DNA from 2 places in the Rossellomorea sp. ABR4_004 genome. Region 1 is predicted to be linked to the other one. Evidence: riboswitches for the same ligand, from Rfam matches in the RefSeq annotation. Region 1 holds a riboswitch; the other holds the start of a gene.

Region 1 (5,864 bases):
CTGGCACTCCTTTATTGGAATCGATTAGACTACAAAAGAAAAGAGATGTCTCCATTGTTGAGACATCTCTTTTCTCATTATTTACTTTCTTCTTGTAACTCTTTTTCTTCAGTCGTAACAGCAACTTCCTTGTCTGCTGACTCCGAAATCGCAGGTTGATAAGGTCTCTCCTGGCTTCTGTTTGCATATGACTTCAGTAGTTCACCTACATCGATGCCAGTCATTTCCCTTAACGGTTCCTGCATGTCAAGCATCGTTCTGGTGATGCTTTTCCCAAAGGAAGGAACTCCCTGGCCATTACCGGAATCAATGATCTTAACAGAGTCAATATTGTTAAGAGGCTGGGCAATTTTCTCTGCGAAAACGGGCAGCATTTCAATTAATTTCTCGGTAATGATGACATCGCCATGTTTCTCCATTGCTTCTGCCAGCAGCTTACGGGATTCAGCTTCCGCCTTACCACGTTCTCTGATAACATCGGCTTCGGCAGAACCTTCTTCTCTACGGATCTTGGCTTTCGCTTCCCCGTCAATTTCAGCCTTGCGCGCTTCGGCTTCCGCTTTACGGGTGGTTTCGTAGTATTCGGCATCTGCTTTCGTTTTACGAACTTTTGATTCTTCTGCTTCAAGCTTAACGGCACGTTCACGCTCAAGGAATTGAAGGGTTAACTCTTCTTCTTTCACTTCCTTGGTAAGTTTGGCTTTTTCCAACTCATAGGACTGCTCGGACTTTGCTCTTGCCCGCTCTGTCTCTTCTTTGAAGGCAGCGTCTTTGATGTCCTTCTCTTTTTTCGATTGGGCAATGGTAATTTGACGCTTATATTCTTCCTCTTTCGCTTCCTGATCGGTTTGGGCCCGGTGAATACGGGTTTCACGCTCGGTGTTTGCTTCTGCAATTTCAGCTTGCTTGCGAACCTCGGCGATACGTGGACGACCAAGATTTTTTAAGTATCCATTTTCTTCGTCTGCATCTCTTATGTCAGTTAACCCGAGTGACGTAATTTTGAAGCCCATGAGATCCAGCTGCTTCTGGGCAATTTCTGATACGTCTGCGTTAAATTTTTCACGGTTGCTGTTAATGTCTTCAACAGTCATTTTTGAAAGTATCGCACGAAGATTACTTCCCAGTACCTCGATGATTTCATCTTCAATTTCTTTTTGATCCTTACCAAGGAACTGCTCGGCATAGTTCGCAATCCCGTTTAATGTATCGGCCACCTTCACCATTGCCACTGCGTCTGCAACGATCGGTACTCCGCCATTTGTGTATACTCTCGGTGTCGATAGCTTTAATTGGAAGGATGTAAGATTAACAGGTGTGGATGTTTGGAAACGTCTTAATCTGTACCCCCCACCTCTGATGATTTTCATTGAACGCCCTTCCTGGTCGGTGAAAATATTCGTTTCCTTCTCAGGATCCCCCAGTTTAGGTCCGGTAATGATCAGTGCCTGGTTCGATCTCGCTGTCCGATAACGAAATCTCATCCAGAAATAATAGGCAATTCCTGCAATCGCTGCGATAACCAGAACAGGAATAAGGAACATGAAAAATCCGATAATACTTAATGATCCTAGCATTCTGACAACCCCTCTCGACATTTTGTTTAAACCAGCATGAAATCTGATTTAATTTAAAATAAAAGTGCTAGCTACAATACTATCTACGGAAAAGATTACGAAAAGTTTCAATAAATTGGGCGAATTCCCTATTTTATATAAAAAAGCCTGAACCTGTAAATGGTTCAAGCATTCAAGCTATAAGAACAGTCCATGTACTGCCCCGAGTCCGGTAAAGATAACAAGATGATCTCCTATTGCGATAAAAAACATACGTTTTGACAGTAGTCCAAATAAAGTATTTTTCAAATAAACGAAAGTAATAAGCAGTCCAATGCTTCCACCAACCAAAGCTCCTCCAGCTATTCCACCTGCTCCGGTCTTTTGAACGAGAAATCCTACCAGGAACGAGCTGACAACTGCTACCAATACTGCAACTATGTACTTAATAGGGCCCGTTCCCCCTTGGTCTTTCTTCCCTAGTAGAATCGAATAATAAATTCCACCGTATACCATATACAACACTGCGCCAGCTAAAAGTGCGGGCAAATTCAGATCTAATACCATTCCTATTCCTCCATTAATTCGGTTCAATGGCTAAAGCGATCGCTTTAATCTTGCAACCAATTTCGAGAGTTCCCGCCACCTTGTCAATCACTACTAGTTCTACCGGGTTCCCCAGATACCTGTATCCACTTTGGGGCAGCCAATAACTATATAGCTCTGAATAGCACTCGATTAATCTGCCTCTTTCCTGATAGTCTACAGGTTCGTCGAATTCATACACCACATGCTTTCCACCACGAAAACAAAATACTTCTTCGTCATCTATTACGTAGTCCAGACCCTTGATTGCCATGCGGCATTCATACCTGCTTTTTTCAGGAGGGGTAATATAAGGATTGCTCTTTGGTATACCGAATATTAAAGGACTCTCCTCAAATAAACTTCTTGCATTTCCCCAACGATATAGGTCCTGCCAGGTTTCTGGAATGCCTTCGATATAGGAGCCCATATGATATCGATTGACGGTTGAACACTCTGGAAAATAAGCAATCTTCACTTTTGATAAATCCAGCCATTTAAACTCATTATAGGATTCTTCCTGATGGAATTCTTTCACTTTTGTGCTGAAAGGTTTAGATTTCTTGCTATTTAAATATTCACGTGGAAAGCGATCTAAGTAGGCACCTCCCCTCCAGCTTTTGGGGCTCGCTTTAAAGTAAGCATGAAAAGAATAGGTGAAATAGGATAACGATGAAAAACCACATATGAACGCAATTTGTGTGATAGGAAGCTGTGGCTCGTAAATGAGCATATGTGCTGCATTTTCCAAGCGCATTCTTTTCACATAACCTGCCGGTGTTTCACCGATCAACCCTTTAAACACCCGCTGAAAGTGATAAGGGGAATAGGTTGATACTTTGGCTAACTGTTCTAAGGATAAATCTTCGCTTAGATGTTGATCGATATACTCTACTACTTTATCGATTTGATTTCTTTGTATTTTGTCTTGTTGCATTTTTCAGACCTCACTACCTTTTTGAAGAGCACTTGTTTATAAATTTTACCATAATCCTTCTCCTCACTCACTAAGGGTTATGATAAAATATAAGCGTTCACAATTTAACCATTGCTCATTGGTGAAGATGACCTTTAGTTCATTTTCTTAAAAGGGAAGTTGGTGAAAGTCCAACGCGGTCCCGCCACTGTAAAGCTGAGAATTCGTATGGATCCACTGTTTCGAACTGAAATGGGAAGGAATACGAAATCGCTGACGCTGAGCCAGGAGACCTGCCAATTGAGAAGAACACAGAGTTCCTACGGGAGATAGGAGGGTGTTGCGCTAATGAGACGTCACAAGAGGAATCACAGTCCTCAGAACGTTTACCAGGAATAGCCGCATCTTCTTTTCAAAAGAAGATGCTTTTTTGTTTCATAATACAACAAGGGAGATGAGAAAATGGAACAAGCCTATTCAGTCGAACGTTCACGAACCATCCAAACAAAATTGGTATTGCCGCCTGACACCAATCATATGCAGACCATCTTTGGTGGAAAGGTTTTATCCTATATTGATGAGATTGCGGCCCTATCCGCCATGAAACATTCCAGTTCAGTCGTCGTCACGGCCTCGATTGACTCCGTCGACTTCTTATCATCCGCCACCGTCGGCGATGCTCTAAGCCTTGAGGCATACGTCACTTCTACAGGCAGGACATCAATGGAAGTGTATGTAAAGGTGTACTCTACGAATCTCGTAACGAGTGTCAAAACCCTTACAACGGAATCATTCCTGACTATGGTCGCCGTTGATGAAGATGGAAAACCGAAGCCGGTACCAAAGGTCATTCCTCAAACGGAAGAAGAAACGAGACTATTCAAAACGGCTCCGTTGCGGAAAGAGCATAGAAAGAATCGCGCGCTTATTTTATAAACAATATCTGAGTCACTGACTAACTCATATAACAATAATGCTCAGAGTTTTCTAAGCTCTGAGTGTTTTAAAAGAAATTATCTTCTAACTTTCAAATGAGAATTGGTACGCATTTGGAAAGATTATTCATATTGTGAAACTTCTTCCCCTTTTTGTCCGTATGAATAGTAACAGTAAAAAAAAGGAAGAGGGATAAAGTTGAAAAGAAATTTTGTCTTATTGGACTTGTTGATTTATGTAGCACTACCTCTTTTCGTATGGAACATAATGAGGGATTACATTGGAGATTACTATGCCATGCTCCTTTCCTCTGTTCCAGGAATCATCTATACGGTTTATCGATTTATCGAAATGAAGAAAGTAAATACGTTTGGCTTGTTCATTTTAGTCACATTGATTGTCGGTACTCTGATTGACGTACTGGCTGGTTCCTCCATCCAACTCCTATGGAATAATGTATACTATGCCGCTGCTTTAAGTCTTTTTTTCTTCATCACCATGTTGTTCAGAAAACCGATTTCCCTTTTCTTTGGACTTGACTTCGCAGAGCTTCAAGGATACGACCGGACCTTTAGTAAGCGACTCTACTACAAAAAGCCTCTCTTTCGAATCTTTCAAATAATCACCCTGTGTTTTGCCTTAAGAAGCGGGATTCTGGCAATTGTTAATGCATGGCTTATCCTGGAGTACGGGGTTGAAGCATTCGATAAAGGGATCATTCTCCGCCAAGCCTTCAGCTGGATCATGACCGGGATTACCGTGGCTGGTTTCATTTATATCGGGAAGATCATACAAGATTCTCCTCAATTGGTGAAAGAAGTGCAGACTGATTTGGATGAACAAGAGAGAAAATCAGTTTAGAAACGCAGATTCCATTGGATTTGGATGTTTTTGCCTTCAGACCTCCGTCTTGTCCCCCATCTATAGAACAAACAAAGATATTTCCCTATAATGATAAATAAACTGTTCACTCGGGGTGTACTATGATTGAAGGTAAATTAATTAAATTTCATCGAGAAGATTCAGGATTGACACAGGAACAGCTTGCTCAGGGTATCTGTTCCACCACACATCTTAGTAAAATCGAAAGAGGCATCACGGAGTATTCAAGTGAAATTACTGATTTACTTGCCAGGAAGCTTGGAATCAATATGGATGTTGAATGTTCCCGCTATCATTCCTTACAAGCAAAACTATCAGAATGGAACGATGCGATTATTATGATTCGAACCAATGACATCCATCAACTTAAAGGGGAAATTGAAAAGGAACCTTTAAGGTTTTTATCTGACTTCATCATTCAATACAACCTTTTCCTGGCAAGATATTATTTATTTTTGAACAAGCATGGAAAAGCCAAGGAAATCCTGGGCATGTTCGAAAATAAAAACTATTCTCTATCCCCTTTCGAACAAAATTTATTGCTTCATGTCAAAGGGATCTACTATCATTCAACAAGACAATTTAATACTTGCATAAGTGTATTGAAACAGATTGACGATGAATATCCCAACTCCGAATATTATTTTCATTTGGCATTAGCATATCATTCCATTCATTCAAACACCTTTGCCTATTATTATGGGCAAAAAGCTTTGCAATTTTTCCAGAAAACATTGAATATCCTTAGGGTCATCGATTCAGAAACCTTAATTTTAATCCAATTGAATGCCAAGGAACCCTTTGATATGGAAGAAACAGAACAACAGTATGATAAGCTCCTCAGAGTCTGTGAATCAGTCAATTCAAACGATCGGGCGCATAAGATACATAATAATCTTGGATTCGAATATTTTAGGAGAAAACGATATTCTGAATCAAAGGCATCCTATGAAGAAGCATTAAATCTTATCAACGACGAAACGCCGGCA
Region 2 (5,864 bases), on a different contig from region 1:
CGAAAACAGTATGTCCGCGATGATTGTCGCTGTCTGCACACACCCTGAGTATAAGAAAAAAGGATATGCGACCGAGTGCATGACGAAGCTTTGTCGTGACGTACTAGAAGAAGGAAAAGAGTTATGCCTATTCTATGATAATCCTGAAGCAGGAAAAATTTATAAACGAATCGGATTCAAGGATATAGGCTATTGGTCTATGTATAAATTTTAGTCATAAAAAAGTTGACTCCCAACAAAGAGTCAACTTTTTTCATTATGCTGCTGCTTTCCGATTCCCGATCAATCTGGCCTGAACCAGTCGTTGTCTTACAGTGATTCCAATCCAGCTTGCCAGGAATGCTTTGATAAGTCCAACTACGATAAATGGATATACTCCTGCCGCCATTGCCTGATTCCAGCTAAGATCGGCTACAAATTTCAGCTGAATGGTACCCAGGACCAACGTAATGATCATACCAACTGTATTGGCGATCATCGCCATCGGTATGGTGAATTTGGTTTTTTCAAGAATGAAGCCAGTAAAGAATGCCGCTACGATGAAGCCGAAAATATAGCCTCCCGTTGGACCGACCAGTACCTGTGCCCCTCCACTGAAGCCCGCAAATACAGGAACACCGACTGCTCCGAGGGCTGCATAGCATACCATGGCGAACGCTCCATATCGGCTTCCAAGAATCGTCGCTGTAATTCCTACTGCTAATGTTTGTCCGCTGATTGGAACGAGTGGCAGTGGAATCTCGATTTGAGCGAAAATCCCCGTAATTGCAGCAAAAATGGCACAGTGAATAATCACCCTTAGTTTTTCTCCGTTCACTTTCAAATCCCCCTTGTGTATGTAAACTCTGTATAACATTAAGTTAACACAATTCAAAGGATGTTGGGAAGCTTATTTTTTCTCCATCTCGTTTTTTAACTGGGAGCATAGACATTGCATATTTTTTCTTGCGCCTGCCATTCTAAAGCGGTTTTTAATGAAACCCTTCCTTTGGGGAACTCATCAATCCCCTTATCACTCACCAAATACAGGATGGTGCGATCTGGCTGATGTTCATTAAATACTTGAATGATTCTTCCTATGGCTATGTATGGCATTTTCTTTTATCTCCTTATGTGCAGGACGCAACTCTTTTCAACTGCGCCCTGCGTTTTAAAAGGTGGATCAAAGGAACGTAATCATCGGCACTCGATCATATTGACAATTACCCTTCCTTTTTCATGAGCATCTCTTCACGCACTTTTTCAGCCGCTTCCACCATGGTTTTAAGCGCTAAGACTGTCTCATCGATCCCGCGGGTTTTCAAACCACAATCCGGGTTGACCCAGAATAACTCGGGATCCAGCACTTCAAGAGCCCGATGTATATTACGGATTAATTCTTCACGCTTCGGCACCCGTGGACTGTGAATGTCATATACCCCCAGACCAATCCCTTTTTCGTACGTATTGTCTTCAAATACAGTGATCATTTCCCCATGACTTCTTGAGGTTTCAATCGAGATGACATCAGCATCCAGATCATTGATGGCATCTATAATATCTTCAAAATCCGAATAGCACATATGCGTATGGACCTGGGTTTGGTTCTGTACAGATGAGGTGGCCAATTTGAATGCATAAACGGCAGCCTGTAGATATTCATCCCAATTTTCACGCTTTAAAGGCAGCCCTTCCCTAAGTGCCGGCTCATCAACTTGTATCATGCGAATCCCATTGCCTTCTAATTCTTCAATCTCTTTTTGGAGAGACAGCGCAATTTGATTAGCTACTTCATAACGAGAAACATCATTCCGAACAAATGACCAGTTTAGAATCGTGATCGGGCCCGTTAACATCCCTTTAACCGGTTTATCCGTTAAGGATTGGGCATATACGGTTTCTCTAACGGTCATGGGTTCTTTAAATGTCACATCACCATATATAAGTGGTGGCTTCACACATCTGGAACCGTATGATTGTACCCACCCATACTTCGTAAACTGAAAACCTTCTAATTTCTCACCAAAGAATTCAACCATATCCGTCCGCTCGAATTCACCATGTACAAACACATCAAGGCCGATTTGTTCCTGAATGTCAATCCAACGTTTGATTTCTGCATGAATATATTGCTGATACTCCCCATCAGAAAGATCTCCCTTCCTCCATTTCAACCTTTGCCTTCTCACTTCCTGAGTTTGAGGAAAGCTGCCGATTGTAGTGGTTGGGAGAAAAGGTAATGAAAAGTACTTGTCCTGTTCCAGTTTACGAATATGGAATGGATCTTTTCTTCCGACATTGTTGGGATGCAATTCTTTAACCTCTTCCTGCACCTCCCTTTTATTACGCAGCGGTGATTCGTTTAAATGCTTAATCGCCGTTTCACTTTGAGCAATATCATCGTCTATTGTCTCGGTTCCCTCACGAATCCCCTTTGTTAAAACAGTGATTTCATGTAATTTCTCATCAGCAAATGATAGAGCGTCAATGAGGGGTGTACCAATTGTTTCTTCATTCTGCAAGGTTACTGGTACATGTAGTAAACTGCATGATGGTTGTATGATCAAGCGATCACCCGGAACATACCCTGCAATGAATGATAGAAGCGAATAGGTATCCGCAAGATTACTCCTCCAAATATTCCTGCCATCAAGAATGCCGGCAGCCAGGAATTTATCTTTAGGAAAGCCAAATCTTTTCAGCGCAGTCAAATTTTCACCACGATCATGCACAAAATCTATCCCTATTCCGTCTACCGGGAGTGCTAACACCTGCTGGTACCTTTCCAAACTATCATAATAGGTTTGAAGGATGATCTTTAACCCGGGGCAGGATTCTTTAAGCGTTTGATAGACTTCTTTGAATTGATCCATCTCTTCATCACCGATGGAGGTACACAATATCGGTTCATCCATTTGTACCCACTCTACACCCTCTTCCTGTAATTCACGCAGTACTTCAACATAAAGAGGGACAAATTGATCAACAAGGGTTTTAAAATCACCGGTTTCATACCCTTTAGACAATTTCACAAAAGTGAAGGGACCTAAGATAACCGGCTTTCCTTCTATACCTAGTTTTTCTTTTGCTTCTCTAAAAAAATGCAGGGGACGATTTTCCACTAACTGAGGTATGATCCCATCAAGCTCAGGCACGAGATAGTGATAGTTGGTGTTAAACCATTTTGTCATTTCTAATGCCACCGCGTCCTTCGCGCCTCTGGCCATTTCAAAATACGTTTCAAGAGAGACCTTACCCCCACTATAATGAAACCTCTCGGGAACCAAGCCGAACATGACCGCTGTATCAAGTACATGATCATATAAGCTGAAATCTCCAACCGGAACTAAATCAATCCCCTGATCTAATTGCTTCTTCAAATGGTTGACTCGGATTTCCTCCATTTGTTCTAAGAAGGAATCCTTTTCAATCTTCCCTGCCCAAAATTGTTCCAGCGTCTTTTTCCATTCACGCTTTTCTCCGATCCTTGGATATCCTAAATTCGAACTGATCACCTTACTCATTCAATCTTCACTCCTTATACTTGGTATGGTTGTCATCAACAAAAAAATCTCCCTTTCAAATGAAAGAGAGATTCATACGTATCACTAACTAGAGTTGAGACATTCTTGTATTCTCAACACGTATTCCTCACCCCTCTCTATATCCACGTAGAGCATAAGCGCATACAACAGGCAGGTCTCCTGACTTAGGTTCACAGCTTCTTTTCCCTTCCCATTTCAACAGAAATAGTGGTTAAATGATAAGTCGCTCCCCATTACAGTGGCGGGACCGTGCCGGATTTTCACCGGTCTTCCCTTTTAGCTGAGCATGACTCAGCACCTATTGCATTTGTCTATTAAATTTTTATTTCAACAAACGAAAAGCCCTCTCTTCTGATAGAGAGGGCTTCATGTTTATTAGAATCCTCTCTTATTTTCCAAAGCCAATTGCTTTGCAGGAATTAGCACCTTTTCAACACATCTGTTGAATGGTTGCCGGGTTTCACAGGGCCAGTCCCTCCACCTCTCTCAATAAGAGTTATATATATTCATTTACTATTCCGAAATTTGTAATAATCGTAGCACGGTACATATACGCTGTCAAAAGAAATTTAATCAATCACTTACACGTTTCTAATAATAGGTACTTTCTACATAATGACATTTGATACAAGATCTTGTTACATCCGTTTCATAGAAGACATGCCTGCAGTTTTCCTGAATGCTCTTCACTTCTTTTTCGAGTTGGATGACTCTCTGATTGAGCTTTACGATATCATTCTTCAATTTGAGTACATGACAAAGAGGTTCATCGGTAGATGTTTGATCCATTTTCCACAAACTCCTTCGATTTTTCTTTCAATCCTTTTTCTATTTCCTTATAAGCGTCATCCATGCCATTCTCCTTCATTCCCCTTATATCATGCGATATTCTCATTGAACAAAATTTCGGTCCACACATTGAACAAAAATGGGCCGTTTTTGCCCCTTCTGCAGGAAGTGTTTCATCATGATACTCCCTTGCACGTTCCGGGTCCAGGGATAAATTAAATTGGTCATTCCATCTAAATTCAAATCGAGCCTTAGAAACGGCATTATCTCTTACTTGTGCCCCTGGATGCCCTTTTGCTAAATCCGCTGCATGTGCTGCGATTTTATAAGCAATGACACCTTCTCTCACATCATCTTTATTAGGTAATCCGAGATGCTCTTTTGGCGTTACATAGCACAGCATGGCTGTTCCAAACCAACCGATCATGGCAGCCCCTATGGCGGAAGTAATGTGATCATATCCAGGTGCAATATCTGTCGTTAATGGACCCAGGGTATAAAAAGGGGCTTCATGACAGATTTCCATTTGCTTATCCACATTCTCTTTAATCATATGCATCGGTACATGACCGGGGCCTTCAATCATCACCTGTACATCATGCTTCCAAGCAATTTTGGTTAGCTCGCCTAATGTTTCAAGCTCGGCAAACTGTGCTTCATCATTCGCATCAGCAATTGATCCGGGCCTTAAACCATCTCCTAAGGAAACGGAGATATCATAGGCTTTTACGATCTTACATATATCTTCAAAATGTGAATAAAGAAAGTTCTCTTTATGATGGGCAAGACACCATTGTGCCATGATTGAACCTCCACGGGAAACAATGCCTGTTGTACGTTCAGCCGTCAGCTGAATATACCGCAATAATACACCTGCATGAATGGTGAAATAGTCAACACCCTGCTCCGCCTGTTCGATCAATGTATCCCTGTATACATCCCAAGTAAGATTCTCAGCAATTCCGTTTACTTTTTCAAGTGCTTGATAGATCGGTACCGTGCCAACAGGGACAGGGGAGTTTCGAATGACCCACTCCCTTGTTGTATGAATGTTTTTACCTGTTGATAAGTCCATTATGGTATCGGCACCCCAACGAGTTGCCCACGTCATTTTCTCCACTTCTTCTTCAACGGAAGATGATACGGCAGAGTTTCCGATATTCGCGTTTATTTTCACATGAAAGTGACGACCGATGATCATCGGTTCACATTCAGGATGATTGATATTAGCAGGGATGATGGCCCTGCCATTTGCTACCTCTTCTCTTACAAATGAAGGATCAACATTTTCCCGGATAGCGATGAACTCCATTTCCGGTGTAATGATTCCTTTTTTCGCATAATGCATTTGAGTCACATTACGACCCATTTTTGCCCGTATCGGGGTACGTTTGATAGTAGGGAACGACTCTACGTTTGCACGAGGATCGTCTCCTTTATAGCCGTTATCTTCCGGTTCGATTTCACGTCCCGGGTAAGCCGTGACATCCTGACGTTCTTGGATCCACTCTGTGCGAACGGAAGGTAATCCTTTAGTAATATCGACTTGGT

Evidence for each region. A riboswitch is a leader RNA that binds a small molecule or an ion and turns the genes downstream of it on or off. The one in region 1 is predicted to bind cobalamin.
Region 2: linked by a shared signal. The riboswitch ahead of metE (5-methyltetrahydropteroyltriglutamate--homocysteine S-methyltransferase) and the one ahead of ACXAF2_RS13720 (acyl-CoA thioesterase) in region 1 are both predicted to bind cobalamin.

Annotation. Positions count from the first base shown of each region.
Region 1 is NZ_JBSWVM010000002.1:159,424-165,287, forward strand. It holds gene ACXAF2_RS13705 (flotillin family protein) at 78-1,577, opposite strand; gene ACXAF2_RS13710 (DUF1761 family protein) at 1,755-2,123, opposite strand; gene ACXAF2_RS13715 (AraC family transcriptional regulator) at 2,137-3,078, opposite strand; cobalamin riboswitch at 3,181-3,372, shown strand; gene ACXAF2_RS13720 (acyl-CoA thioesterase) at 3,520-3,993, shown strand; gene ACXAF2_RS13725 (VC0807 family protein) at 4,192-4,854, shown strand; gene ACXAF2_RS13730 (helix-turn-helix domain-containing protein) at 4,977-5,864, shown strand, end outside.
Region 2 is NZ_JBSWVM010000001.1:1,381,069-1,386,932, forward strand. It holds gene ACXAF2_RS07250 (GNAT family N-acetyltransferase) at 1-214, shown strand, start outside; gene ACXAF2_RS07255 (biotin transporter BioY) at 257-823, opposite strand; gene ACXAF2_RS07260 (hypothetical protein) at 913-1,095, opposite strand; gene metE (5-methyltetrahydropteroyltriglutamate--homocysteine S-methyltransferase) at 1,203-3,503, opposite strand; cobalamin riboswitch at 3,657-3,841, opposite strand; SAM riboswitch class I at 3,910-4,020, opposite strand; gene ACXAF2_RS07270 (hypothetical protein) at 4,116-4,313, opposite strand; gene thiC (phosphomethylpyrimidine synthase ThiC) at 4,291-5,864, opposite strand, start outside.